Regions from separate parts of the Bacillus sp. Brlt_9 genome, predicted to be linked through region 2. Evidence: a T-box and tRNA genes for the amino acid it is inferred to sense, from the RefSeq annotation. Region 2 holds a T-box; the other holds one or more tRNA genes.

Region 1 (15,405 bases), on a different contig from region 2:
TAACATCTTTAATTCTAAACATTTTCTCTTTAGTTCTATCTTCACTCTCTGTAGAGGTATTGTCATCAGTACCACTGTGTTTGTTTTCAGTGTCTGTTGCTGTATCGCCGTTGTTATCTTTTTTGTTTGTTTCACCATCTTTAGGTAAAGCTGCGAGTTTACGATTGGCGTTTCCATTTTGGTTATTTGTAAAAGCTGCATCTAAGAAACTAAAACCTTTTGTAATAAGGTCGGGGATTGCACCGTCAGTAATTATTAATAAACTGGTAGTAATGACAAAAGATTGAATAACAATCTTAGGAAAAGTAAATAATTTACGTTTCTTTTTCTTATTCACATACATAATTTCCTTTTGCGCGAACCAAACCTCTTCACCTACAGAATATAGTTGGGGATTCTTCTTAAGTCTTAAAAATTCTCCCTTTGAAGTTAAAACTATAACAGAGCTTTTTTGTAACTCGACAATTATTCCGTCTTTCATTTATTCAACCCCTCTATTAGATATTTCTGCAATTCTTTGTAAGGTCCGATCAATAGAAGGGATATTGCAACTAGATAGGATGCGTATTTACTAATAAAGGATTGCTTATAATCGAATTGGGTTATGAGTTCATTACAAGGAAGTTTTTTTGTTTTTAACAAAATTTCTTTTAATGAACCTGTATCGGAAATCGATTTAGCAATAGAAATAGCATAATTCCTATCATCCTCATCCTTCGGCTCGTTCTCTGTAAGATGTGAAAAAGAAACATCAAATTTCTTTAATTCTTTTGAAAATGCGACTATCTCTAAATTTCTATTTTGTTTATTACTAGAAATCTCCTGTTCTAACAAAATGCGAGTTTTCTTTCTCCTGAAAATAGAAACTAAATATCTTGAGACAAGACTTTTTTTCTTATTTAATTTTGTTGGAGACTCCAAATTCTGTTTTTCCTGTGGATCCGTCGCAGTGTTATATGTATTAGTCATATACTCTGCCTCCTTAATTAAAACACATCCTCTATTTTCAATTAATTGTAGTGAAAAATCAACATATTTTTTATATAAAATATAAGGAAAAATTAAGTGCGAAAATATAAAAAAGAGGTAATTATTTCCTTGTGAATGATTATGCATAAAAAAGTTAGCTACTAACAAATGAATAGAGGTCGGAAAGTGAAAAAACAAGGTAATTTCTCGATGCATCGTGAAATGAAAAACTGGTTTTATAAGCTTTCACACCTATTGTAAACAAAAAAATTGTGAATTTACCATTTTGAAAATTAAATTGAGTATTTTTTTATTTTAAAAATTTTTGTATAAAAAATAAATATACTGATCATACACACTATTTGAAAAACTATATCAATAAGAATCGTTTAAAATATAGGTTGCGTATGAATTTTTTCTTTTATTATAAAAAGGTAGTTTTATAGTAATATAAAAGAAAGTATGGATGGAGGACTTTGATTATATGGGAGTAGAAATTGATTTGAGAGAAGATTTATTAGATATGGGTTTTAAGTATGTGAATATAGATGATAGTGATCCAGCTGATGTTTATGTAAAGGTCTGGTTTAGCTGGAAGGATTCACAACATAAAATACATAATGATGGAAGGAAAGAATTTTGCGAAATAGGTAATAGTCGTGAAGTCTATGATGAAATAATTAAATGGATTAAATCGCCACAAAAAAGCTTTGAAATAATATTATGTTAAGGAAAGTGCCATATTAATAGGAAAGAAGGGCTAAAAAATGAAAGACTCTTTAGAACAAGTTTTACACGCACTTGAATATTATAGTGATGCAACTATTAATGAAATTGAAAAAAAAGCTACAATAAAGGCAGTTAACCAAATTAAAGAATTGCATACAAAAGTTATTAAATTGACAGACAATGAAGTTGATTCTGCTAAGGAAAGTGTAGTTAATGAAATAATTGCCTTATTAACAAACGAAGAAGAAGTGTTAGTTTATGTAGCGTCTAAAAACGAATGGGAAAACTTATTCAGAACTTTAGAAGAAAACTATAACATACATATGATTAATCATACTGAATATTTACAGTTGCAAAATGAGAATGAGGAAACTATTGAATATAGTGCTTTAAAAACATCTTGGGATGCAATTTGGGATGAAGTTGGCGAAAGAGAAAACATTGTATTAAAGTAAGTAAATGTAAGAAGAGTTCCTAATAATAGGACTCTTTTTTTGTTTTTATTTATTTTTTTACGTTTTTTAAAAAAAGGGGTTGAAAATATATAAAAGGAAGGTGCATAATATAAACAGATAAAACAACGAGGACCTTTAGCTCAGCTGGTTAGAGCAGACGGCTCATAACCGTCCGGTCGTAGGTTCGAGTCCTACAAGGTCCATTCATTTTTAAAATGAAAGAAAATAAAAAAAGAAAAAGGGTTGCTATTTTTTAAAATTAATATATATATCAATAATTACGAGGGACCTTTAGCTCAGCTGGTTAGAGCAGACGGCTCATAACCGTCCGGCCGCAGGTTCGAATCCTGCAAGGTCCACCAATATGCGCAATAGTATAAGGAAGAACATTCGTTAGATAGTGTACATACGCTAATGAAAGGGCTGGGTCAGTACCAGTAATGCGCGTGAAAAGTGGGGGGATACTCAAGTCTGGCTGAAGAGATCGGTCTTGAAAACCGACAGGGGTGTCAAAGCTCGCGGGGGTTCGAATCCCTCTCCCTCCGCCATCTTAATAGTTATTCCTGAGTTCTAGGCAGGAGATTAGATGAAACTGTGCCAATGCTTTTTTATTTTCATCTCTTACCTAGAGGTTAGGAATTAACATAAATTAAATATGTTGTTTTGGTACAGAAAACAGTAAAACCATAACCTGGAATGTTTTACTGTTTGGGAACAACTGAGACGAGGATAAGATGTTGTAGAGACATTGAAGCCCTGTGGAGTGGAACAGGATCTCGCATTCACTAAGCTCAGCGATTTAATTGGTGGGGATTAAATCACATATTTAAATCTATTTTTTGGAGCAGTACCCAAGTGGCTCAAGGGGCTCCCCTGCTAAGGGAGTAGATCGGGAAACTGGCGCGAGGGTTCGAATCCCTCCTGCTCCGCCATTATTATTCCGCAATAGCTCAGCGGTAGAACAATCGGCTGTTAACCGATAGGTCGTAGGTTCAAATCCTACTTGCGGAGCCAAAATATAAACTTTTTAGTAAACCTTCAAACCTACTAAAATTTTTCCTTCTTAGCTCAGTGGTAGAGCGCCTGACTGTTAATCAGGATGTCGCTGGTTCGAACCCAGCAGGGGGAGTATTGTACAAAATCCCTAATCTATATGATAGGGATTTTGTACGACTTATTAACTTGCGGCAATAGCTCAGCTGGATAGAGCATCGACCTTCTAAGTCGAGAGTCGGGGGTTCGAATCCCTCTTGCTGCGTTTTATTATAGGCCAGTCCGTTATAACCACTTGGAAATACGCATCCGGGATCCTGGGTGGATATGGGTTCGAATCCTGTCTGGCTAACCTATTGGCAACATATATACGGTAAGGTTAAATGGGTTTTAAATGAGGGAGGAGCCATTCTCTTACAATAAGACGTCCCCGTGATTAGCCTGTAATGGGCGAGGGGGAGTAGCTACCGTCGAAGGGTGTTTAAGCGGATTTGTCATCCGTAATGGCTTAAGGGAAATGTTGGACAAACATAAAGGCGCATTTACAATTATAGACAATTTTAGTTTTTGCGGTTGTAATTTCAAACCAATATCTTTAGCTGTTACCGTAGTTGCTTAATAGAAATAAAAAATATTAATACTCGGTCCTGTGGTGTAGTGGTTAACATACCCGCCTGTCACGCGGTAGATCGCGGGTTCAAATCCCGTCAGGACCGCCATTAAATTATAATGTTATGTATGTTTAGTAATTCAGTAGAAGAGCTAAATTTTACAAATAAAATATAATAAAATAGCAACCTATTTATCCAATTCGTTAGTTATTTTATAAAATGCCCTACCGTTCACGCCTTTATATGTGTGCTGTGTAAGGTAGTGTGAAGAAAGCTAAAGACGGGTATAGGCGAAAACTGTAACCCTAAGGCACATAGAGTTACATACCTCGTAGTCTTTTGGAGGACGAAGTTAGACTCAGTTTCGAGCGCCGGTTATAGTCTTCCACCACATTTGCGGCAATAGCTCAGCTGGATAGAGCATCGACCTTCTAAGTCGAGAGTCGGGGGTTCGAGTCCCTCTTGCTGCGTATAAAAAAGTAACCAAAAATTTGGTTACTTTTTTGTTTTATATCTACTAAAACTAGAAAAATAATTAAAGAAAAAAAGCGGTGGATTATTCCACTGCTTTTTATTTGTTAGATTGCATATTCTTTTTTTGAAGAATGTAACCTAAACCAATTGAAACAATAGTTACTAATATTGGAATGATTAAATCGAAGTCCTTAAGTAGTTCTGTTAAGTGAGGATCAGAAACAATCATTTTACCCGCAGTCCAAGCTAGTATTGCAGATCCGATGTAAATAATAATTGGGAAGCGTTCCATACCTTTAAGAATGATTTGACTTCCGAAAATAATAATAGGAATACTTACAGCAACTCCGGCAATAATTGCAAACATAGAACCTTCAGCTACACCAGCTAAAGCTACAACGTTATCAAAACTCATTACTGCATCAGCTATTATTATTGTTTTAACAGCAGACCAAATAGTTGCGCCGCCTTCTTTATGAGGACCTTCTTCGCCAACTAACAGCTTAATAGCTATGTAGATAAGGAATCCGCCACCGATAGCTGTTAAATAAGGTATTTTTAGTAGCCAAATAATAACTCCAGCTAATAGGATACGTAGGATAATTGCACCCGCTGTGCCCCATAAAATTGCTTGTTTTTGCTGTTCTTTTGGTACATTTCGTGCAGCCATTGCGATAACAACTGCGTTGTCACCACTTAGAACGATGTCTATCATTATTAACTTTAATAGTACGACGAGTGATAAGCCGAATATTTCCAAAAATTTTCACCTCTAAGTTGAAATTGTGAGCACATTATATTCTATAAAAATATATATTTAAATAACTTTTGAGTGTTTTTTAAAATAAAAAGAGAATATATCTCTTTTTATTTTGCTTCGTTGTTTCTTATTACGAATAAAAGAATAGGGGAGTAAATAGGAATTAGAATTGAAAGAATAGTATGGAGTACTGGTTTTTCTGTATATTTTTTGAATAACCAATATGAAAGCATTATAGCGAAGATTGCATAAGCAATTGCAGTTAGAATATTAATGAATGGAATGATTTGAGTTACAGCGTAAGCAAGGGTAATTAATAGAACTTTTTTGCCACCTTTGCCGTTTAATTTTTCGCTAATTAGTTCACCCCAAATCCATAAGTTTGCAATAGGGATCCAAGCAAGCCAAGGATTTTTAATACCTGCATTTTTTGCTAAAGTCATTAACCCAAGTGAGGTAAGTATATAAGCAAGAGACGATAAGATTAAGATTAAAGTAATAATTCCACTAGAAATACCACTCGTAATTATGACATCTGTACTAGTTACAGTTTCCAAGTAAATCACCTCCTAAATGTGAATATACTTAGATTTTAAGGATTATTGAAAAAATGCCTTTAAAAATGAAAAAATAATCTACTTTACCATTAATGCCTTAAGGGTTTTCTGAAAAGCATTACTAAATTAAATTAAATTGCGAAAGAAACCATCTTAGAGGTCATAAGCATATATAAAAAAAACAGGAAAAACCCCTGTTTTTTCGGTTATATAATATCGTGTTACTTAACTTTTTCAAATAAGGATCTAGTATCCATAAGATCTTTAAATTGTTTATCAGCTTTTTTAATTAAAGAATCAGCCTTAATAATCTTTTCAAACCATTGCTTCTTAGAGTGGTCATCGAAATAATCTACACCTGTTAAAGTACAACAAGTATCGAGAATGTTTTGGAAATTGTCTAAATTGGTAGGGTAAACGTCAGAACCGTATGGGTGATTTTGATCAATTCTTAAATAGCTAGTTGGACTGCAATTTTCTCCAAATACGATAAATACGGTACCTTTTGTTTGTTCTGTTAATTGAAGATACGCAGCAAGTTGCCATTTATTCAGTGCCTCTGTATCCTTTTTAAATTCAACAAAAATAAATCTATCGTAATAACAAACAAAACCATCGATGTCACCTAAATTAAATCCTAGAGGAAGTTTTTTACCAATTCTTTTTAGGCACCAAGCTCCTGCAATAAATGCTAGTGGATTTCTAATGCCTTCTAAATGAAATTTTCTGTATTGGATTCCGGTATACTTCTCTACAAATTCTTCAAATACTCGTTTGCATTTTTGCGGGATAATCGCTACTATTTTTTCCTTTTGGTTGGTCATACTTATCCATTCCTTTCATATAATGTAATGAATTACACTGAAAGGAACAAATATAAATAGAAAGTGTAGATGGGTAAATGAGTGTTAGTTTGGTCGAAAATAAGCTAGACTTTGGGATTGAATGTGCAGATTCAATCCTTCTTTTTATATTATTGACACATTTTTTAATACTATACATAGCAAGACATTTAATTCTAAATTGCCTTTTCAAAAGAAAAACAACAGTAGAGTGTACTGTTGTTTTTAAAAGTGGTTATTTAACTCTCATAACTTTTACAATTCGAGGCTGCCAGTAGTTGTTTAGTGAAGAATAAGCAACACCTTTACCTGTTTCAGCGTTGATCATTTGATTGTTTCCGGAGTAGATTCCTACGTGGTTTATAACTCCATCTCCATCAGTATCAAAGAAGATTAAATCTCCTTTTTGCATTTCTGATTGAGAAACAGGTGTACCTACATTAGCTTGTGCTCTTGAAGTACGAGGTAAAGAAATTCCTGCTGCGCTATATGCTTTCATAGTGAATGAAGAACAATCAAAGGCATCTGTACGAGATGGACTTGCTCCGAATTCGTAATCAGCTCCTAAATATTTTGAACCAGCAGCAAGTACAGTATCACCGATTGGACTATTAGTAGTAGGGGAAGATACTTCTTGTTTAGTAACTTCTTTTTTGATTGGTTCAGGTGTTACCTCTTTTTTTACATTTACTTTCTCTTGTTCGCGTGTTTCTTCAGATACTTCGGGTTGCTGAGGGACAGTTTGTTTCTGTGAAATTGTTTTTACAGGTGTATCAGTTTGTACTTGAATTTGCTTACTTTGGTTATTTTTGTTTTCAGCATTTTTTACTTGAACAGTATTTTGTTCTAGGGTTGTTTGTCGTATTTTTTGTTGAGGTGCAGGTCGTTCTAGTTTATCGTTCAATACATAAGTGTTCTTGTTTGTTACGTTTATAGTATTTCCTTTGACTCTGACTTTTTGGCCAATCACGATCTTATGAGAGATATTCATATTTGGGTTTAAATTTATTAGGTGGTTTAAAGTAATGTTATGTAACTCTGCGATTTTTCCGAGTGTGTCACCTTTATTTACTGTATAGAAATCAGTTGTTGAAGCAGTACTTTTGTGTTTGAGTTGTGTCTTTTTTGATGATTCAATTATGTTTTTTGCAAGATTAATTGTTTGGCCAACTTGAATTTGATTTTCGTTTTTAATCATTGAATTTTGTTGAAGTAGGGTTTGAATGGATGTGTTGTGCATTTTTGCGATTTTACCAAGAGTGTCACCTTTTTTTACAATGTATGTTTGGTTTGAATTGCTGCGAACCGTTAACTTTTGTCCTGGATGAATAAGATTTGATTTAAGATTGTTTAATTCCTTAAGTGCTTGTACCTTTGTATTATATTGTCGTGAAATCTTCCATAATGAATCTCCAGACATTACCGAATATGTCTCAGCTGCTGCGCTGTTACTTATAGCTAGTGTACTTAAGATAGTTCCTGTTATAATCAATGCTCTCTTCATTTCACGATACCTCTTTTATGTTTTTAATATTTTATTGATTATATTAGAAGAAATAAAAGAGGGGTATATGAATTTGAATAAGAGTCCGTTACAAGGTTTACAAAACTGTAACAAGAACGGTCATATTAGTAATAAAGGAACCAAAAAATCCTAAAATTGATGCCGTGATTGTCATCACTCGAATATGCTAATAATATTTCATTTGTGAGGATCTTCAGATAAAGGATGAAAATTCTCGCGTATCTTATAATCCGAGGTGATAGTATTATGAATTTCAAATACAAAGAAATAGGAAAATTTGATGCAACTAAAGCTGCGAAAGCACTTCTTGAATTGGTAGAAGAAACTAAGCTTGAAGATGAACAAGTTCGAAGTAATGAAGAGGGAAATGATAATAGTAATTAGATAAGATTTTCAGCAGTGCTGCTAAGTAAAAGGGGTTCTTGGTCCAAAATGAAAAAAACAGGAGAAATCCTGTTTTTTTCATTCATTAATATTGGTAAACACTCGTTTAACTTCGTTGAAGTTCTTTTCAAGTGTGTCATATTTTTCTTGTAAGAGTTTGTGCTTTTCTATGAGGTCTCTATAACTTTTATCATTTTCTTGATTAGAATGTAAAAAATTAATTACATCTTGGTATGTTATGTTGATGGTCGTTAATTCACTGTTTGTAGAATTCTTTTTATTCTTTTGTAGGGGAGAGGGAGTATTCTCGGTATCTGCACTTATAATATTACTACTTTTATGTTTTGAGTTGGTATTTCTTTTTTGTCCTCTTTTTATTATTTCAATTTCCTTGCTAGCAGTTTTGCGTACTGTGTTATTCCATCTGAATCCGACTGATCCGGATGTTCTATTTGTGTGCTCTGCTATGATTTTAAATGCTTCTAATTGTGTAGAGCCATTACGCATAGCTTCCAATACGGTTTCTTTTAACAACTCATCTTCTTCTACTGACCAATTGCGATTTTTTCCTTTTGTAGATTGTGACATATAATACCTCCTCTAATATTCCATATTAAAATATATATTCGACGTGTTATCACAATATGACCCTCTTAAAGATGTTGCAATAACAAGTGATATTTCAGAAACGCTTTAAATGTAGTTGTGAAGAATAAAAATAGTGGGTATGTGGTTATAACAGATTGAAAGTACTTTTGATTATGATTCATTGGTCGGCTTTTTTTACATTGTTAAGGTGAATATGAGACATAAGAAAAACCCTAGCTTTTTAGTTAGGGTTTTATTATTTTTATCATTGTATTAATATTTGCCACCATTCTCTTTAAGAATATATTCGTTGTTATAGCGGCCATCGCGCACCATCAAACTGTAAGCATCACAGTTACAATCATCCAATTGAATAAGATCGTCATAAGCTATATTTTGAGTGTAATACTTTTGTAGATCCACTATTACTTTATACATCTTCTTTGTTCCTATGAAGTGGCAAATAAATGTTTGTCTTCCTCTATTTACTTTTCCAATGTCTAATACGTATAACTCCTGATCTTCTAACATCTCTAAAATTTCTTTATCAGCTTTCTTAATTAAATTTTTCATATTAATATAGCACTCCTTAAAATTTATATCGTTGTGTTTTGTATGGTTATAAAGTTGTTTATTAAGAAAGGGAGAAAAAAGTAATTCTCTTTACTGAAATAAAAAAGCCACTTCAATAGAAGTGACTATTAATCGAAACTACTGCTGCTACTTGAACTGCCGCTGTCATAACTGCTGGAGCTACTACTATAACTGCTACTTGAACTGCCACTGTCATAACTGCTGGAGCTACTACTATAGCTGCTACTTGAGCTTCCGCTGTCATAACTACTGGAGCTACTACTATAACTGCTATTTGAACTACTGCTGTCATAACTGCTTCCACTAGAACTACAGTCTGATGTAGATGAGTTTCCACCTAGGTGCGAATGAGGGTTGTCGCTTTCGAATCGATGGTGTGTTGGTTCATCTCTGTGACAACTTTCGTGATGATTTGTACTAGGCTCAGTACGAATATTGTCTTCAATTTCAGAGAACAAATATGGATTTATTCCTACATCGTAAGGATTGTTTTCTTGAAGGTTGTTTCTGTTAGAGATACCGTTGGATTTTTGTGAAGTGTTGTAAGGTTTAGCTGTCTTTGGGATTCTGACTGTTCTTTTACTGTAATTGACGCGTGAATCGGTTGTGGGCATTGTATTATTCGGACGTGTATATTCATCTTTTATAAGATTTACATTTTCCTTTGTTGAAGGCTGATTTTTAACTTTAGTATCACCATTAGAAAGAAACTTAGAAAATCCATAGATTATAGATAACATTACAAGTATTCCTGCTGCAATAAATAATAAGACACTTGCCATTTGTATTCCCCCTGAAAACTATTTTGGTGATTATATTTCAAAAAAAATACAAAAACCAGTTTAGTTTCAATGTTTATTTTGGATTTTCAACCAGTTGGAGTAACTGCTCTCTAGTCTACTGAATGCTTTTTCTAAATCAGAATTTGAACAATAACTGTAACAAAGCCTGAAAGTTGTGGCTTTTTTCAAATCAAGTGAAAAGACTTGTCCAGGTATAAATAGAACACCTTGTTCATATGCAGTTTTTAGAAATTCTAGTGCATCGCCTTTTTGTAGATCAACCCAATAAAACATTCCACCAGCAGGCTCATATGAAGTCCAGCCGTACTTATTATTCATTTTGGCTAAAAAGGATTTCGTAATTTCTTTACGTTCTTCGTAAAACTGTTGTGTTTTTAGCAAATGGGTTGACCATTCATTACTGTTTATCAATTTATTAATAACCAATTGGTGTAGAGGTGAAGTACAAGAATCGGCAATTTGTTTTAATTGAGTAAATTTGTCAATGAAATATGGGTGAGCTAGTATGAATCCAGTTCTAAGGGTAGGTGCAATTGTTTTAGAAAAACTGTATAGGTACACTACTTTTTCTTTTTTGGGATCAAGTTCAAATAAAGAGGGAAGGGGCTTGTGGAATGATAAATCGCGGTAAGGATCATCCTCAATAATCATAAAGTCATATTTATATGCTAGTTCTATAAGTTTTTGTCTTTTTTTGAGAGAAAGAGTTATTCCTGTAGGGTTTTGAGAGTTTGGGATTACATATAACATTTTGATTTTATGTTGTTTTAAGGCTTCTTCAAGATAATCTGTATCTAAGCCATCAAAAGATAGTGGAACTTGAACTACATCAGATTGATATTGTTTTGAAATCGTATGAATGAGTGAGTATGAGTATTCTTCCATTGCTATAACATCTTTATTGTTTATAAAAAGCCTTGTACTAAGCTCAATACCTTGTGTGTTGCCACTCGTAATTAGGATATGTTCAGGTGAGGTGTTTTCATTGTTTGCTATTGTTTCAACGAGCTGAGGCATACCTTTTGCATCACAATAGTGGTAAAAGGGGAGTTCGTTAGTATTTAGGATAGAGGTAAAAACTTCTTCTAACTGTTTCTTAGGTATTAATGTTTCGTTTGGAAGACCGATACTTAAAGATACTGGATCTGAAACAAGACATTTCAAGTCTTTTGTGAACGTATCAATCGCTGTGTCTGCGGTATTTATACTTATGTGTGATAGTGATTGTTTCATTTTTAAGCCTCTCTTTCAGTTTTACTATATGTTTCTGAAGAAAATAAACTTTTCCTATAAGAGGGTACAGGGGTTTAGAGTAGATGAAAAAAATAAACAAAAGAAAAAAAGTAAAGCAGAATATTTTGCTTTACTTTTAGGAATTTACTGTTTCTTTTCGTTCTAAAATAATATTTTTTATTTTTCTAGAACCGATATACAAGGATGTAACTGCTCCAATTGGAAAACCTATTTCTGCTGCATCTTGTAAATTTAAATCGAATACCGTTTGGATGATGATAACATATATCCAAGTTGTAACTATTAAGTATGGGATACCTTCCATAAAAATCTGTTTAGAATTATGTACTTTGTTTTTCATATATGTTTAGCATTTAAGTATACAACTTTAAATGCTTACACCTCCTTGAGTTTTTTTCTTTATATCTAAAAAACGGAAAGTTTATAAAAAAAATAAATAATCCCAAATTCAATGGGATTATTTATTTTTGATCGTCTGTGTAATTATTTGAAAATCTTTATAACTATTTAAGTAAAAGTCCGCCTCTATGTTTTCGTTCTGGAAAGAGCAAGTTGGAATACCTAATTTACGAGCTGGCTTAAGGTCTAAGGAACGATCACCTACTACTAAATCTATGTTGTATTTTTTATGTAGGTATTCATATGAATCACTCTCAGGTTTTCTAGGAAAATCATCATCTTCTAAACATAAAACTTCGCTAAATAAATGACCCATATTCCAGTGTGCTAATAAATCAGAAACGGATTTCTTATCTTTGTGTGTAACGATAACGTTAACTTCGTTGTTTTCTAGTACATCTCGTACATATTCGAAAGGTTCTTTTTCATTAGGGTGTATGCCACGTTCAATTGTTTTACAATTTTCTCTTATAGAATCATCTAAACCGAAAAATTCAAAAGCAGCTGCTGAATTCTCTTTTAAAAGTGATAACAATTGTAACTCATCTAACTCTTTACCGGCAGCTTGCTGAAGACTTTTCATTATTGTTGGATATGTGTTAAAAATTGTGCCGTCTAAATCCCAGAGGATATTCAAACATATCACCTTCTTTCAAAAAAACATAACACTTCAGATATTCTACTTAAGAAATTTGGTATTAGGGAAAAAAGAAAAAAAGGCTTTTTCCGTGCAAATTATTCTAGCTTTTATATAAGCAAAGAATAGGTGGTGGGAAACGATGAGGAGTTTAGATAGGTATGATTTACTTTTAAATAGATTAAATAGAATTGAATGGTTACAAAGTTTCGTTTTTAATGCTCCGTTTACATTGGAATTAGATCTACATTCTAAGCCACATAATATAGAAATTATTAAGGGGAAGTTAATGCTTTGTTTTAAAGAAAGTGCTATTGAAGAAATTGTTTCTAGTATTACTTCAAATAGTTCTGTGCAGAAAAAAGTGAGATTAATGTTAATAAAATCTTATATAGATATGAATTCAGTTGTCTACTTGAACCAAGAGGGACTAGAGGATTTGTTAACAGATTATGAATACATTCTACGAAATGAAGAAAAAGATACATTGCAACTAATCTTCTCGTTCGCTACTAAAGAAGAACTATATAAGAATCTAGTGAGTGGGTTTATAGTAGAACGGATAACAGAGACTATAAATGTACTGTATTCAAATGAAATTGAGAATACTTACTTTATTAGAGATGAACTATTGAATACTATATTTTAATTTTTTCTATATTCTTCAATTTATGAATTAAACTTATAAAAACAGATGAAGGATGATAAATATGGTAAGAAATATAAGTCACGATACCTTATGGGAGAGTATTGAACAGTATATGTGGGAGAGTTTAGAGAAACAATGGCCGTATTTTTGGTCTGAGGATATTACCGATTTAGCTATTTTTATAAGACAAGAAAAAATACCAGGGTTAAACCCTCAAAAGATGATTAAAAATGACCTGAAAGATGTGTTGAACTCTTATCTTGATTCCAATGTAATTAGTGTGAGTCTACTTACAGATAAATATCCAGAATTAAAAAGAGAGATTGATGCATATTCTGAAATCGGAATAAGTATTACATTGGATTGGTATATAGGAAGAGGTAGAGCTGAATTTGACTTTTATGATGACGCTAAGGTGAAGAACGGAAATATTCGTGATACTTTAGTGAAACTAGGTTATAGTTCTGATCAATTAGATGTTATGTCAGCTTTTACAGCTATAGAAACTCCTGAAAAATTCGAACGAAATCTATTAGAAAAACAAAAGAATAATTTTAATGATAAATGGAGTGGAATGCTAAGAAATGAAATAAAAGCAGCTGATAATTCTCTAAGGGAATTAGTTAATAATCGAGTTTTTGAGGATGTCCCATTTCTAATTGGAAAATAATAAATTTCAAAAGACTTTCAAGTACTTGAGGGTCTTTTATTTTTTGAATGTTTTTTTCATCAGTGATATAAAAAATGCAATAATGAATTTATTAAATCAAAGTCAAAAATAATCTTAACTTTGAAGAAAGTGTATAAACGATTAGTATTGTGACAGTATTAATAAAGGTGGCTAAATAAATGAAATATATATATCCGTGGTTAAATTTGCATAGGTCTGTATTAAGTGCTTGGAATGAAAAGAATGGGCAAATGTTTGAATTAAACCTGGATAATAAAGAAATAAAGAAGATTATTAAGGATGCATTGAAAAGTCGTCTTTTACATCAGGAACATCCAAATAATATTGACAGCAGAATTGTAATGAAAATGTTTGAAGAGATATATTTAAATGAATTTAAGTTTTCAATTATACCATTGTTAAATAAAAACAGATACTTCGAAAAAGAGAAGATAAAATATAATAAAACTGGATTTGTGGTAGAGGTCTATTTAGACAGGAAAGAGATTAGATGTGCATTGAAGTATGCAAAGCACTATTCAAAAGAATTGTTTTTGGAAGGTTGTATGAAGCAATTTGATTATAGACTATTCGATGGGGATGAAATCTCGATATATTTTACATCAGATTCACTTGCTGATAAGCATTTAGCTAACTTGGTCTTCCATATTCAATCTCATTTTTTGAAAAATTGTGACCTTTGGAAACAACAGCTTGAAATGAGGAAAGAATATGCGCTTACTAATTTAAGGGCTTCGATTTTAGAAGCTATACAGCAACAAAAGGTAAAAAGTACGTTTGATAACGTTGTAAATAGAAATTTAATGAAATTTGCTTCAATCGAAAAATAAGTGGCTATAATATGAAAAACGAAAAGGATGATTTTTATGTTGAACTACTTATTAGAGGAATTAAATGCAAGTCGTATTTGTGAAGGATTACAGTTTAATTTTGTATTAGAAAAGAAAGCTTTTAAAATGAGTAAATTATTAGAAATGAATAAAAAAGAAACACTAATTTCTTCAACAATTAATCGTATGGGGATGCCGGATTTACTATGTACTCTTGATCAGAGAATAGTTAGTAATATTGTAGATAATGATGCCTTTAATTTGGATAATGAAAGAAAAGTATTACTTTCAAATCTTCTATCTAAGTTTAGGTTTAATTTTACTTACAAAAGCGAAAATAGTGCAAAATCGGTAGTTGGAGAAATGGTGTCAGTTTATTTTCCCGGTGCTTTAACAAAATCTGAAACAGCTTTATTAAAAGATACACTTATGATGTTAAGACCAGAAACATACACCAAAGAATACATAATAAATATTTTTGGTGATTATGAAGAATTATTAATTGCTGAAGCAGTTAATAGAATTGGTATGGATATAATTCTTCGTCGATTCGCAAGCCTTGAAGTCTTAATAACTTGCATTGAGGAATCAATTAGTAATAGTATTAGCCAATTAGATAGGAATTATTTATATCAAAAAAAAGCCAACCGCATAGGTTAGG
Region 2 (15,405 bases):
CATACGTTTTTCTCTTTCCACTGTTAATCCGTGTTTCTCATGATACTCTTTCATAATGTCTGTTTCATAATGATCATGACGCTCATGTTGTACACGAAGTAACATCATTACATCCACTTCTGGAACAAGTTCATCTAATGCTTTGTATGTTCCAAATGTGCTGTCTTCATCTTTCCACTCTTCTGGACTTGCAAAATAAATTGTTGCACCCAGTTTCGTTAATGCTTCTGCATTAGAACGTGCTACTCGGCTGTGACGAACATCTCCTACTATCGCAATCTTTAATCCTTCAAATCTTCCAAACTCTTGTTTAATTGTAAGAAGATCGAGTAGGCACTGCGTTGGGTGGTTTCCACATCCATCTCCAGCGTTTAAGATTGGGATATTTACCTGATCTTTTAGTTCATCGAAGTAGCGATCTTGCTCATGGCGGACGATTACCGCTTTTGTTCCGATTGATTCTAGTGTTCTTATCGTATCGTATAAAGTTTCTCCTTTTTGTACGCTAGATGCATCAGCTGAAAAGTTTAAAACTTCAAGTCCTAATCTCTTCTCAGCAACTTCAAAGCTAAATCTCGTTCTCGTACTATTCTCAAAGAACAAGTTTGCAACAAAAGTTTGCTCTGTCGTTTTGCTCTCTTTTCCATTCGCGAAATCTTCTGCGTCTTTTAGGATTTCTGAAATTTCTACTTCCGATAATTCACTCATCGTTAACAAATGGCTCATCGTCATCCCTCATCTTTCTGATTTTTATGTTACCACTTTTGTATTTTCATAACAACTTTTGCATAAAAATACCCTAGTCATGTGAGACTAGGGTGCAAGAAAGAAGCCACCCTTTCCGGTCTCACAGGACTGAATTAAAAGGTTATTATTATGATGCAATCTGCTTAGATTGTTTTATTTGTTTCGTTTCCGGTAGTAGTAGATTTAATAGTACACCTATAATTGCTGCTAGTGCCATTCCTTCTACTTGGAACGATTCTCCTACGTGAAGTACCGCTCCACCAATACCGATTACTAGTATTACTGATGCAATCATTAAGTTTCGTTTGTCACTTAGGTCTGTTTTATCATCTACCATCATGCGTAATCCGCTTGATGCGATTACACCGAATAGTAAGATTGATACACCACCCATAACCGGTGTTGGGATCGAATGAATCAGTGCAGAAATCTTACCGATAAACCCGAACATAATTGCGAACACTGCTGAACCGATGAATAAGTATACACTGTATGCTCTCGTAATTGCTAGCACACCGATGTTTTCACCATACGTTGTATTCGGCGGTCCACCGATTAGTGACGCGATTAATGTCGCTACTCCATCACCGAAGATTGAACGGTGTAAACCTGGTTTTTCAATTAAATCTCTTTTAATAACATTTCCAAGTACAATTTGATGTCCAATATGCTCTGAAATTGTTACTAGTGCAACTGGTACCATTAGGAGTACAATCTTCCACGAAAACTCCGGAGTGTATGTTACAAATGGTACTGTGAAATCTGGTACAAGAAACCATTTTGCCTCAGCTATCGGTTTTAAGTCTACTAGCCCTTGGAAGTAAGCGAAGATATATCCGCCGATAATCCCTAGTAACACTGGTATGATACTGAAAAACCCTCTTCCGAATATAGAGCAAATAATTGTAATTGCTAACGTTACTAACGCTACTGAAAAGTGTGTAAAGCTATATTTGCCATCCGCACCGTTCATCGCCATGTTAACTGCTGTATGTGCTAAAGCTAAACCGATTACCATTACTACTGGACCGACTACGATTGGCGGAAGTAATTTCATGATCCACTCTGATCCTGACTTCTTAATTCCGAGTGAGATTAAGATGTACACAAGTCCTGCTAGCAAACCACCGAGCATTGCTGCTCCAGGTCCACCTGCTGTTTTCGCTGTTATTATCGGTGCGATAAAGGCGAATGATGATCCTAGATAGGCAGGTACTTGACCTTTCGTTATAAGAAGAAACGCTAGCGTTCCTAATCCACTTGATATTAATGCTACTGACGGATTCAATCCTGTTAAAAACGGAACAAGCACTGTTGATCCAAACATCGCGAACAAATGTTGTATACTTAAAAATAACCATTTTCCCGGTTTCGGTACTTCATTAACGTCTAACACTGGCTTTTGTTCCATTGTTACATCCTCCTTCAGTTTCATTCTTTGCAATAAAAAAACTCTTTGTGCCTGTGCACAAAGAGTCCTACACTTTCGTATGCCAAATTTGACATATGAAAGCCAAGACCCTTTGGCAGCCTCACAGGACTACATTTAAAAGGGCTTTACTTATCGTATATGCTTACTCGATCTTGTTGATCTGTCTCTTGCAAATCAACTTCGATACGCTCTTCACTTGATGTTGGAATGTTCTTTCCTACATAATCAGCGCGAATTGGTAGTTCACGATGACCTCTATCAACAAGAACCGCCAGTTGGATTTGTGATGGTCTACCTAAATCCATAAGAGCATCCATTGCTGCTCGAACTGTTCTTCCTGTATATAATACATCATCTACAAGGATAACTTTTTTCTTCGTAATATCTACAGGGATATCAGAACCTTTCACAAGTGGTTCTTCATTTTTCGATTGTAGTGTTAGATCATCACGATATAACGTAATATCTAGCTCTCCAACTTCCATTTCTTTTCCTTCAATTTGACCAATTCGTTCTGCCAAACGTTGTGCAATAAAAATTCCACGCGTTTTAATTCCGACAAGAACACAATTATCGACACCTTTATTTCGTTCCACGATTTCATGACTAATTCGTGTTAAAGCGCGGCGAATCATTTGGTCATCTAAAACGACTGCTTTCTCTTGCATGCTCTACACCTCCAAGCTTTTTTCTTGCGTGAGAGTAATGGTATAAAAAAAGTCCTCTCAGCGTGTGCGAGAGGACTTTTGAAAAAAGGGTACAGCATACCCTATGTATTTCAAACCGTTACCTTCTCAACCTCACGGGGTTGTGTTAAAGGATCATTATTTAACTGTTGTCAGTATCTCAGTTTTCTTATGATTTGTCAATACTATTTCCGTAAAATATTTAATGCATCTTCAAACACTTCTGGAATCGGTGCCTCAAACTGAATATACTCACCCGTGCGAGGATGGTCGAATCCTAAAATACCTGCGTGAAGTGCTTGTCCATTCATGTCTAATGTTTTCTTTGGTCCATACTTTGGATCTCCTGCAAGTGGATAGCCAATATATTTCATATGAACACGAATTTGGTGTGTACGTCCTGTTTCTAAGCGACATTCTACAAGTGTGAAATCTTTGAATCGCTCTAACACTTGGAAATGCGTAACAGCATGCTTACCATTTTCATCAACCGTCATACTTTGGCGTTCTTTCTTATCACGAGCAATCGGAGCATCAATTGTTCCCTTATCGTGCGGAATAACACCGTGTACAATCGCTTTGTAACGTCTTGTTACTGTTTTTGCTACAAGTTGATTTACAAGTGATTCGTGTGCCATATCATTTTTAGCTACCATTAATAGACCTGATGTATCTTTATCAATACGATGCACGATACCTGGACGCATTACACCGTTAATGCCTGATAAGTCTGTACAGTGGTGCATAAGACCGTTCACAAGCGTACCACTTGTATGACCTGGTGCTGGATGTACAACCATACCACGCGGCTTATTAACAACGAGTACATCTGCATCTTCATAATAAATTTCTAAGTTCATATCTTCTGCTTGAATATCTAACTCTTCCGGATCAGGAATCGTTACTGTAATTTCATCATTTTCTTTAACTTTATAATTTACTTTTACCGATTTCCCATTAACTGTTACAACATCATCTTTAATCCATTGCTGTACTTGTGAACGTGACCATTCACCGTTTATTTCTGCAACGAATTTATCAATTCGCTCACTTTTTTGTTCTTCTGCAACTGTTACTTGTACTACTTCACTCATTCAATTACTCCTTCGTTTTCTTGCCTTCTAATAATGTTTGAATAATAATTAATACAACACCAATACATAATGCTGAATCAGCTATATTGAATACTGGGTAGTTGTACGAAAAAATATACACGTGAATGAAATCCACTACTTCTTGTCTAAATACACGATCAATAAAGTTACCAATTGCTCCACCTAAAATTAGACCCAATGAAATTCCTAGAAGCTTGTCTGTTTTTGCGTATTTTTTCATATACATTACGATAAATACTACAAAGACAACTGTAATAATGTAGAAAAACCACATTTTATTTTCTAAAATGCCCCAGGCAGCTCCTCTATTTCGATGTGATGTTATGTATAATACATTATCGATAATCGGAATGCTCGTACCCAATTCCATGTTCTTTACAATTAGCCATTTCGATATTTGATCGATGGCAATGACAAATAACGCTATTACATAATATATCATTTTCATTTCCCCCACAAAGACAGTGTACCTCAAAATTTTAGCATAGCTGCAACCTTTTCACAATGAACCTTTATAGAAGAATAAAATAAATTAAAAAAAGGTAATATAATATCGTTGTGCACATTCATACATTTACTTTTTCATAGAAAAATTCATGTATAGTACGGGCAGTCGGCATCGTCTTCATTTGTTTTACCGAAATTACTCTCCCCGTTTCTTCACAAATACCATACATATCTATTTCCATTTTGAATAATGCACGTTCTACATCTTTTAAATCCTCTTTTATATCATGTAATAACAGTTTTTTCTTTATCTCTTCCTTAATTTCATATCCAAGCTCTTCGCTAAACTCTGTATCATATTTGTGCATGACCTCTTTAGCTAGCCTCTCTTGTAACTCTTTTCGCATCAATTGCAATTCTTCTTTGATTTCCATATACATTTCATTCACGTGTACATTCCTCCCAGCTGCAATGTACGATTAGTGTGTCCGAAATTTCTATGCTTACCTCACACACATTTTTCCTTCATAGGAAAGAGGGTGAAAGTTATTTCAATATATCGTCAATAAAAAAACTGACTGCACTTACGCACAGTCAGTTTTTTATTATTTTACGTAGTTTTCTTTAACAACTGTTGCACAACGCTCACATAATGTTTCATGTTCAGCATCTTTACCAATTGTTTCTGAAACTACCCAACAACGTTCACATGTTTCACCAGTTGCTTGAGCAACAACAACTGCTGTATGCTCATATTTCGGTGCATCTGCTGGCGCTTCTTCCATCATGCCACCAAGTTTGTACTCAGAAACGATGAATAGTTGCTTTAAGTCTTCATTAATAGACTCTAACATAGCTTTCATTTCTGCAGTTGGATATAATGTAATGCTTGCATTTAATGACTTACCGATTACTTTCTCATTACGAGCTACTTCTAACGCTTTTAATACGTCATCACGCAATGTCATAAATGCATCCCATTTGGTTTTTAATGCTTCCGCATCATCTAATTGTACAGCTTCTGGCATATCAGTTAATTGTACACTTTCTTCTGTTACACCTGGAATGTATGGCCATACTTCATCCGCTGTATGCGGTAAGATTGGTGTTACAAGTTTCGTCAACGCAACAAGAACATCATATAATACAGTTTGAATTGCACGACGATCTTCATGGTTTGCACCTTCAATGTATAAAATGTCTTTTGCAAAATCTAAGTAGAATGAACTTAAATCAATTGTACAGAAGTTATGAATTGCATGATATACAGCAGCGAAGTCGTATGTCTCATATGCTTCTTTTACTTTTGTAATTAAGTCATTTAATTTCACTAACATGTAACGATCTACTTCACGAAGTTCAGCTACAGCTACTGTATTTTCACTTGGCTTAAAGTCGTCTAAGTTTCCTAATAAGAAACGGAATGTGTTACGGATTTTACGATACACTTCTGCTACTTGTTTTAAAATATCATCTGAAATACGCACGTCAGATTGATAGTCAACAGAAGATACCCATAAACGTAAAATATCTCCGCCTAATTGATCCATAATTTTCTTCGGTACGACGATGTTTCCAATCGACTTACTCATTTTACGTCCTTCACCATCTAATACGAAACCATGGCTTAGTACGCCTTTATATGGAGCTTTACCTGTTACAGCAACTGCTGTTGATAATGAAGAGTTAAACCAACCACGATATTGGTCAGATCCTTCTAAATATAAATCAGCTGGACGTTGTAAATCATTGCGCTCTTCTAATACCGCTTGGTGAGAAGAACCTGAGTCGAACCATACATCCATGATATCTGTTTCTTTACGGAATTCTCCATTTGGGCTACCTGTATGTGTAAATCCTTCTGGTAATAGATCTTTCGCTTCACGCTCGAACCATACGTTAGAACCGTGCTCACGGAATAAGTCTGCTACGTGGTTAATTGTTTCATCTGTAATGATTGGATCGCCATTCTCTGCATAGAATACAGGGATTGGCACACCCCATGCACGCTGACGAGAAATACACCAGTCACCACGGTCACGAACCATATTATGAAGACGAGTCTCACCCCATGCTGGTACCCATTTTGTTTCCGCAACAGCTTCTAATAATTCTTTACGGAACGCTTCAATAGATGCGAACCACTGTGCTGTCGCACGGAAAATAATTGGTTTTTTCGTTCTCCAATCATGTGGGTATGAATGCGTAATGAATGTTAATTTCAGTAACGCGCCTACTTCTTCTAATTTTTCTGTAATTGGCTTGTTAGCTTTATCATAGAATAAGCCTTCAAATCCAGGTGCTTCATTTGTTAATACACCTTTATCATCAACTGGGCAAAGTACTTCTAATCCATACTTTTTACCAACAACGAAGTCATCTTCCCCATGTCCTGGTGCTGTATGAACACAACCTGTACCTGCATCTGTTGTTACGTGATCTCCTAGCATAACTAATGAATCACGATCGTAGAATGGGTGTTTTGCAACTGTATACTCAAGTTCGCTACCTTTTACTGTTTTCACAACTTCAGCATTTTCCCACTCTAACGTTTTTGCAACTGTCTCAAATAGTTCAGAAGCAATAATATATTTTTCATTATTTACTTTTACAATAGCGTAATCAAGTTCTGGGTGAACAGAAATACCTAAGTTTGCAGGTAACGTCCAAGGTGTTGTTGTCCAGATAATGAATTTCTCATCACCTTCTAATACGTTCTTTCCGTCTTTTACAGGGAATGCTACGTAAATAGATGCTGATTTTTTATCTTGATATTCAATTTCAGCTTCTGCTAAAGCTGATTCACTCGTTGGAGACCAGTAAACTGGTTTTTGTCCTTTATAGATATAACCTTTTTTCGCCATATCACCAAACACTTTAATTTGTTGTGCTTCATAAGCTGGCTCTAAAGTAATGTATGGGTTATCCCAATCAGCACGTACACCTAAACGCTTAAATTGTTCACGTTGACGTTCTACTTGTTCATATGCATACTCTGCACATAACTTACGGAACTCAGCAACTGTCATTTCTTTACGCTTTACACCTTTATTTGTTAAAGCTTGCTCAATTGGTAAACCGTGTGTATCCCAACCTGGCACATATGGTGCACAGTAACCAGTCATTGATTTATAACGTACAATAAAGTCTTTTAACACTTTATTTAATGCATGTCCCATATGAATGTCACCATTCGCATATGGAGGTCCATCATGCAGTACAAATAAAGGACGACCTTTCGTATGTTCTTGTACCTTTTCATAAATATTCATTTCAGCCCACTGTTCTTGCATTGCAGGCTCACGTTTTGGTAAATTCCCACGCATTGGGAACTCTGTTTTTGGCATTAGTAATGTATTTTTGTACTCCATGCTCAATTCCTCCTTACATGTATAAAAGAAACACTTAAAAAACGGAATAAAAAAGAGACCTTCTCATCCCAAAAAGGGACGAGAAAGTCTCCCGCGGTACCACCCTAGTAGATCCTATACGTATGTATACAATCCTCTTTATATTCTTAACGCGAATATACGCCTACGCTTACTCTATTTGTTCAGCGCGGAACTCCAGGGTGATATTCCCATTATCTCCTTATCCTGAGCTTACACCATCCTCAGTTCGCTATATAAGGTATGAAAAAGGTACTTATCCCTATCTTCGTTTTTCTTAATAAATATGTTGTTTAAAATTATATGTAATAATGAGAAAAACGTCAAGCTTACACTGTTTCTTCTTTTTTCAACAGCTCGTCTACTTCGTCTTCTAACTCAATTAATTTATCCCAATCATCGTTGTTTAACATTTCAAGCTGCGTTTCTAGTAACATACGGAAACGCGTGCGGAATACTTTCGCTTGTTTCTTTAGCTCCTCAATATCAAAAGCAACTTTTCTTGATTTTACTAACGCTTCATTAATAATACGGTCTGCATTCTTTTCAGCTTCACGTACGATTAATTTTGCTTCTTTTTGCGCATTACGTTTTACTTCTTCCGCTGCTTCTTGAGCAACGACGATAGATTTGTTTAACGTATCTTCAATATTAGAGAAATGATCTAATTTCCCTTCTAATTGCGCAACTTTTTCTTCTAAAGCTTTTTTCTCACGAATGACTAATTCATAATCTTTGATAATTTGATCAAGAAACTCATTTACTTGATCTTCATCATAGCCACGGAATCCGCGACCAAATTCTTTGTTATGAATGTCTAATGGTGTTAACGGCACAACGCCACCTCCAAGTAGTTATCTAAATTTCCTCTTTCAATTATATCTTTTCTTCGACAAAATAGGAGGATTTCCTTCTAAAAAACCAATCATTTTAGTATACCATACAAAATTCTCCATTTGTCGCGCTTTGTTCTACCTTCTACAGAAAACAATTTACTTCGTCCATATCCTCTCACTGAAAAAACATCTCCTGGATAACATTCATAAGAGGTTTGCTCCACTGTTTTCCAATTGACTTTTACTAAACCATTTTTTATGAAAGGTTGTACTTTTTGTCTGGATATATGTAACATTTCTGCTAATATAACATCTAAACGAAGCGAAGAAACCGTTCCAGATTTCTCTCCCCACGTTTCTTGCATCTGTAGAATTTTTTCTCCTTGCACTGGTGATAAGGAAACCTTCACTTTCCCTATCGATTGTAAGTTCATCTCAATATAAGATACAACTTCTTTCGCAACTACAATTTGGGCACGATCTTCTTGAAGCAAAATATCACCACATTTTTCTCTCGTTAAACCGAGAGACATAAATGTACCTAATATTTGCCTATGCTCTAGCGTATAAAACTTAGAAGGATAGTCAATTTCAAATACTTCTACTTGAAATTCCTCTTCATTTACTACTAGATAGTCCGGATAAATGAGTGCTCTTTTACGCTCTGCATGAGGCGTTGCACCATCAAACTGTACAGCAACATCCCCTTGTCCGATTACCATAGTGACAATTTGTTGTTGTCTTGGATCAAGGAAGTCTGTTAACTTCACTTGATGGTACTCCGCTACTCGCTTCCACTCTAACACCTTATCCACAAAGACCTCTTCATCAGGTCTGAAATGTTCATAGATGCTCATGTATTTAACCTCTTACTATAAGAAATAGGCGAATATACTTACTAAACCCTTCGTAGCAAGCTTTAACGTGAAAATCGCAACGAGTGGAGAGATATCAATCATACCAAGCGGCGGAATAAATCTGCGAAATGGTTCTAAATACGGTTCACAAATACGCGCAAGAACATCTCCGAAAGTTGATTCCTTTGCACCTGGGAACCATGATAGGAGAATGTAAATAATAAGTGCCCACGAGTAAATCTCGATAGCATAAACTAAAAGCCTTAAAACTGTTTCCATGGCGTATTACCACCTCTTTATATTTGTGTCTTCTTCTTCACCGAACAACTCTGAAATTGCACCAACAATATCTACATTTTCAGGCGTACACATAAATGTTTTCGGTCCTATTTTTTGAATGTCCCCGCCTATAGCGTATACAGTACCACTTAAAAAGTCAACGATACGTACAGCTTGATCAGTAGACATCCGTTGTAAATTAATTACAACAGCTCGTCTACCTTTTAAATGGTCCGCAATTCCTTGCGCTTCCGAATATGTGCGTGGTTCTAATAAAACAACTTTTGAAGATTGCTTTGCCGTTTCAATGCTCACAACATTTTGTTTCGGTTGTGCTTTTGGAAACGTAACATCTTGTTGTTCTGGCGGATCTTGCTGCTTCTTCATGTCTGTTTGCTCCTTTTCATAACTATATTGAGCTGCTTCTTTTTCTTCTGGTGTATCAAAAAAGAAGTATTTTACTTTTGACCAACTCATAATAAGATTCTCCTTCCTTTTACGCTTTTCCTACTAAAATCGTCCCCAAACGAATATATGTAGCGCCTTCTTCAATTGCAATCGTGTAGTCATTGGACATCCCCATTGATAACTCCTTACATGGTGCATATGACAATCCTAGCCCCTGCACCTCTGTTTGTAGCACACGTAATTTTTTAAAGCAGCGACGAACCTCTTCCTCTTCTTCCGTAAATGGCGCCATCGTCATTAGTCCGACCACTTCAATCTTATCCAGTTCTTGCAAACTTTGAATAAAAGATATCGTCTCTTCTATTGCCAACCCTTGCTTCGATTCTTCAGGTGAGGTTTTCACTTGAAGAAAGCATTTCACTTTCTTATCGGCACGTTTTTGAATTTCTTTCGCCAAAGAAAGACGATCTAATGAATGTAAATAATCAATTTCATTAATGATTTCTTTTACTTTTCTCGTTTGTAATGAGCCAATAAAATGCCAATTAACTTTTGAGCCAAAATGCTCATATTTCTGTATGAAACCTTCATTTCTATTTTCACCTAAATCGATAATTCCAGCTTCAATTACTTCGCTTGTTTTTTCAGTTCCTACCGTTTTTGTAACCGCAACGAGTTTAATATCTTGCACCGAACGTCCCGCTCGTGCACAAGATTGCTTAATTACTTCGTTTACAGTTGTTAAATTTTTTTGTACTGTCACTTGCTTTCTTCCTCCTTAAAACCTATGAAACTCAACATTCTTCCTGTCTTACCTTGATCACGGCGATGTGAGAAAAATAGTTGCTCTTCACAGCTTGTACAAAGAGATGACATTACAATATTCTCTTCTTTTATGCCTGTTTGTACACATAATATACGATTAATTTCTTTTAAATTAATTGCGTACTGCCCATCAGAAATTTTTTTATAAGGGACAGAACCTTTTACTACTTGCTCTGCTGCTGTTAACACTCGATCATCAACAACGTAACAACAAGATCCAATTGCTGGTCCGATTGCAACATGAATTTCATCGCTTGAAATGCCTTCTGCATTCCATTTTTGAATCATTTCCTTTGCAATCTCTTTTACAGTCCCTTTCCATCCCGCATGCGCAAGTCCTATCATACCATGTGATGGCGCATAAAAATAGAGTGGAACACAATCTGCGTAACAAGATGTTAGAAGAACATCATTATTAGTCGTATAAATGCCATCTGTTTTTGAAATGCCGTCTTCATATGAATAGACGCCACTTCCTTTTTCTTGTTGTCCTACTTTTTCAACATGATGATCATGAATTTGTTCAGAGCAAATCCAGTTTTCTAATGGTTTTTGTAACTTATTTGCTAAAATGCGTCTGTTTTCATGAACGTTCTCCACGATATCATTCACATGTAATCCTAAATTCATCGCATGAAAGGAGCCCGTACTTATCCCACCATCTTTTGTCGTAAATCCAGCAGTAATGTTTCCAAGTTCTTTCCAAGCTTGTAAATACAGTATACCGTCCACATATTTAAATGGTTCTCTCATAACAAAGCGACCCCTTTTAATTAAAATATCATAAAAAAGCATGGTACTTCCTGTCTATTTTACCATACTTTTATTTTTTCATAATCCTAACAGAAAAAAAAGAGGAATTTGTAATATTCTTTATGAAATTGTCGGTGTTTGTATTGATTCTGTTACAGAATTAACAGTATTTACTCTAACAAGTATGACATCTTCCCCAATTTTCACAATTTCTTTCCAAGGAATTACAATTTCTACATCTTTCCCAAAGATCCCTAACATACGTGCCTGTTTGGAAATAATAATAGACCCGATCTTCCCTGTATTCATATCAATTTCAATATCTCCAATATTCCCAAGTCGTTTTCCATTTGAAACATTTATTATATCTTTCATCTGCAATTCCGAAATTCGTATCACTTTCATCCTCTCCCTTATATGTGACGAATTGAAAAAAGCTATTTCTTAAATTAACAGGAAGTACCCTCTTGCCAACCCCATATTATTTTCATTATATGAACACCCTTTCCCTACTATGAGCACAAACAAACTATGTTACATATAAAAAGGTTTCACCATAAATGGTGAAACCTTATCCTTGAATCGTCTTATTCATTTGTTTAATAGCTGATTTCTCTAAACGTGACACTTGCGCTTGAGAAATCCCAATTTCTTCTGCAACTTCCATTTGTGTTTTTCCTTGGAAGAAACGTTTTCGAATAATCATTTTCTCACGATCATTTAAACGCTTCATTCCTTCTTTTAGCGCTAACTCTTCAACCCACTGCTCGTCCTTTTGTTTTTCATCACTTAACTGATCCATAACAAAGATAGGATCTCCCCCATCGTTATAAATCGGCTCAAATAATGAAACTGGATCTTGAATTGCATCTAACGCGAAAACAATTTCTTCATGAGTTACTTCAAGTACTTTTGCAATATCCATCGCTGTTGGTTCTTTTGAATTTTCTGCAATCAACTTTTCTCTTACTTGTAACGCTTTATACGCAATATCTCGTAATGAGCGAGATACGCGAATCGGATTGTTATCACGCAAATATCTGCGTATTTCCCCAATAATCATCGGCACAGCATACGTTGAAAATTTTACATTTTGGCCTAAATCAAAGTTATCAATGGATTTCATAAGTCCGATACAACCAACTTGAAATAAATCGTCAACATATTCTCCTCTGTTATTAAATCTTTGGATGACGCTCAGTACAAGACGTAAGTTTCCATTCACTAATTTCTCTCTTGCGCTTATCTCTCCACTTTGCATTTCACGAAATAATTTACGCATTTCATCATTTTTTAGTACGGGAAGTTTAGCTGTATCAACACCGCAAATTTCTACTTTGTTTCTCGTCAAAGTGTTCCCTCCTATCGGGAGTTGCTGTACAGTGTAAAGTATTTCCTTTGAAGGGGATTTTATGCACATGGTTTTTTCTTCATTTTTCATTTCAGTTGCCTCTCCTCATACAACTAAATAAAATAAGACCAGCCGTTATATAGGCTGATCTTATTCTTTACACCATTTTATTAAATTCTTTTCGTAATCTTTTTATGATTCTTTTTTCTAAACGCGAAATGTATGACTGTGAAATCCCAAGCATATCCGCCACATCTTTCTGCGTCTTTTCCTCTCCTCCAGCTAACCCAAAGCGAAGTTCCATAATTTGTTTTTCACGATCATTTAATTGATGTAATGCTTTCATTAGAAGATGACGATCAACAGTAGCCTCTAAATCTTTTGTAATAATATCATCGTCTGTACCTAATACATCTGATAATAAAAGTTCATTCCCATCCCAATCGATGTTAAGCGGTTCATCAAAAGAAACTTCTGAACGATTTTTATTATTCCGGCGCAAATGCATTAAAATTTCATTTTCTATACAACGCGAGGCATATGTTGCTAATTTTATTTTCTTTTCCGGATTAAATGTATTCACCGCTTTAATAAGGCCGATTGTTCCAATACTAATCAAATCTTCAATATTTATCCCTGTATTTTCAAACTTTCTTGCTATATATACGACTAGCCGTAAGTTGCGTTCAATCAGTAACGATCTTGCTGCCTGGTCTCCTTTTGGCAATTTATTTAAAAGAACTTCCTCTTCCTCTTTCGTTAACGGTGGTGGCAACGCTTCACTTCCACCAATGTAATAAATTTCATCGGTCTTAATTCCTAATTTCAGCAATACTTTATACCAAAGGTATACTAAATAAAATTTTAATTTCATCATATTATCCCGCCTCCCATTATTAAGCAATTACCATTTTTTGCGAAATTAACATTTTCGGATGCACAATACATTGATATTCTCCATTGGTTGACAACTGTTGTGTATTTAACCCAATCAATACTTTGCTGACTACAATAGAACTACCTTCATGATTAATGTGTACACTGTCTGGCTTAACGGCCCATAAAAATTGACTCTCTACTCCTACTGCTCGGAAAGGAATTAAGCGTAATTTTGTCGCCCACCCAGAATCATTTTCTGGTATTTGAGGAATCTCTGTTTTGGAATAAACTTGTTCTGTTAACCAAGCTGGCAAGCAATGTTCTAATGATGAAATATGCATAATCATAACGGGGGTTTTTGTTAACGGATCGTATAGTTGGTTCCCACTATCAATCAAACCTGTGAGTTCTAGTTCCTCTTCAGCTAATTGAATTTTCAATTTCACAATTTGATCATAGTGTATTTTTGTAACCTCTACGCTTTCAATACGCTTTTTAGAAAAATAATAGATTACTGGAAAACCAAAAACAACAAACAACCAGCTAATTGGATCACCGTAAGAAATAGATTGAGATTGAACCAATCCATTTACCATTTCATTCGTTTGCAAAAAGAAATGAGTGCCAATTAACCCTCCGCCAACCATAAAAGTTACAAAATAAAAAGTAAAAACAGTTTGTGCATAATTTCTAAACGTTGTAAATCCAAATGCTGTATACACAATAAGTAACGAATACAGTAGTTTCATAATCGGATGTGTCATCATAGAAGCAAAAGGAGTAAAGGCAAAAATAACAATGGTTGAACCTATAAATGCCCCTAACACAAGCCTCCATCTTTTGATCTTCTTTTTTAACACGGTGGCTGTTAATAAAAGTAAAAGAAAATCAATGCAGGCGTTTAACAACCAAACAACGTCGGCGTAAACAACCAAACAATTCACCTCTTTTTTTAAGTTGAGACTAGTATAATGCATATCCAATAGGAAAGTGTGTCAATTTGCGGAGGTGTTTTTTTGTTATTTTGTGCTTTCTAGACATAATCTGTCGGTAAAAAATAAAAGTATATGTTTCATAGAATACTATACTTCTTTACTTACATATGAATTGAAATATATTAAATAAAAAAAGACCTGCTTAGCAGATCTTTTCCCTGTATAAAACAAAAAAGGAGCATGAAAGCTCCTTTTTCTTTTATCGTCTACGACGATTACGTAAAAATGCTGGAATATCGATATCATCTGAATCTGAATGACGCTCATGTACAACCGGCTCTTCACGCTTCATTTCACGTTTTACTTCACGTTGTTTTGGAGGTTGAGCTACTGGCTGTTGCTGTTGTTGCGTGTGGTTCACATTCGGACGAATGATTGGTTTTGGTGGTTGAGTTGCAATGCTATC

What was found. A T-box is a leader RNA that pairs with one kind of tRNA and senses whether it is charged. The one in region 2 lies ahead of ileS2 (isoleucine--tRNA ligase), so its partner is inferred to be a tRNA-Ile.
Region 1: it has a tRNA-Ile gene. The T-box ahead of ileS2 (isoleucine--tRNA ligase) is inferred to sense a tRNA for this amino acid. The anticodon was not compared.

What each region holds. Positions count from the first base shown of each region.
Region 1 covers NZ_JAYJLO010000003.1:628,083-643,487, forward strand. The annotation lists gene VF726_RS15815 (anti-sigma factor domain-containing protein) at 1-481, opposite strand, end outside; gene VF726_RS15820 (hypothetical protein) at 478-969, opposite strand; gene VF726_RS15825 (hypothetical protein) at 1,454-1,699, shown strand; gene VF726_RS15830 (hypothetical protein) at 1,737-2,153, shown strand; tRNA gene VF726_RS15835 (tRNA-Ile) at 2,283-2,356, shown strand; tRNA gene VF726_RS15840 (tRNA-Ile) at 2,439-2,515, shown strand; tRNA gene VF726_RS15845 (tRNA-Ser) at 2,609-2,701, shown strand; tRNA gene VF726_RS15850 (tRNA-Ser) at 2,995-3,085, shown strand; tRNA gene VF726_RS15855 (tRNA-Asn) at 3,093-3,167, shown strand; tRNA gene VF726_RS15860 (tRNA-Asn) at 3,211-3,282, shown strand; tRNA gene VF726_RS15865 (tRNA-Arg) at 3,338-3,411, shown strand; tRNA gene VF726_RS15870 (tRNA-Asp) at 3,790-3,865, shown strand; tRNA gene VF726_RS15875 (tRNA-Arg) at 4,154-4,227, shown strand; gene VF726_RS15880 (TerC family protein) at 4,329-4,991, opposite strand; gene VF726_RS15885 (hypothetical protein) at 5,099-5,548, opposite strand; gene VF726_RS15890 (hypothetical protein) at 5,770-6,372, opposite strand; gene VF726_RS15895 (LysM peptidoglycan-binding domain-containing protein) at 6,626-7,894, opposite strand; gene VF726_RS15900 (hypothetical protein) at 8,162-8,299, shown strand; gene VF726_RS15905 (hypothetical protein) at 8,378-8,887, opposite strand; gene VF726_RS15910 (hypothetical protein) at 9,161-9,460, opposite strand; gene VF726_RS15915 (hypothetical protein) at 9,573-9,773, opposite strand; gene VF726_RS15920 (PLP-dependent aminotransferase family protein) at 10,330-11,517, opposite strand; gene VF726_RS15925 (hypothetical protein) at 11,654-11,878, opposite strand; gene VF726_RS15930 (HAD hydrolase-like protein) at 11,996-12,574, opposite strand; gene VF726_RS15935 (hypothetical protein) at 12,717-13,223, shown strand; gene VF726_RS15940 (hypothetical protein) at 13,285-13,893, shown strand; gene VF726_RS15945 (hypothetical protein) at 14,073-14,744, shown strand; gene VF726_RS15950 (hypothetical protein) at 14,781-15,404, shown strand.
Region 2 covers NZ_JAYJLO010000002.1:909,362-924,766, reverse strand. The annotation lists gene pyrB (aspartate carbamoyltransferase) at 1-726, opposite strand, end outside; gene uraA (uracil permease) at 875-2,158, opposite strand; gene pyrR (bifunctional pyrimidine operon transcriptional regulator/uracil phosphoribosyltransferase) at 2,305-2,847, opposite strand; gene VF726_RS11160 (RluA family pseudouridine synthase) at 3,051-3,959, opposite strand; gene lspA (lipoprotein signal peptidase LspA) at 3,964-4,422, opposite strand; gene VF726_RS11150 (molecular chaperone DnaK) at 4,547-4,876, opposite strand; gene ileS2 (isoleucine--tRNA ligase) at 5,033-7,798, opposite strand; T-box leader at 7,870-8,094, opposite strand; gene divIVA (septum site-determining protein DivIVA) at 8,146-8,652, opposite strand; gene VF726_RS11135 (RNA-binding protein) at 8,742-9,509, opposite strand; gene VF726_RS11130 (YggT family protein) at 9,525-9,788, opposite strand; gene VF726_RS11125 (cell division protein SepF) at 9,795-10,265, opposite strand; gene VF726_RS11120 (YggS family pyridoxal phosphate-dependent enzyme) at 10,285-10,959, opposite strand; gene pgeF (peptidoglycan editing factor PgeF) at 10,956-11,774, opposite strand; gene VF726_RS11110 (YlmC/YmxH family sporulation protein) at 11,895-12,179, opposite strand; gene sigG (RNA polymerase sporulation sigma factor SigG) at 12,346-13,125, opposite strand; gene sigE (RNA polymerase sporulation sigma factor SigE) at 13,283-14,002, opposite strand; gene spoIIGA (sigma-E processing peptidase SpoIIGA) at 14,022-14,939, opposite strand; gene ftsZ (cell division protein FtsZ) at 15,199-15,405, opposite strand, start outside.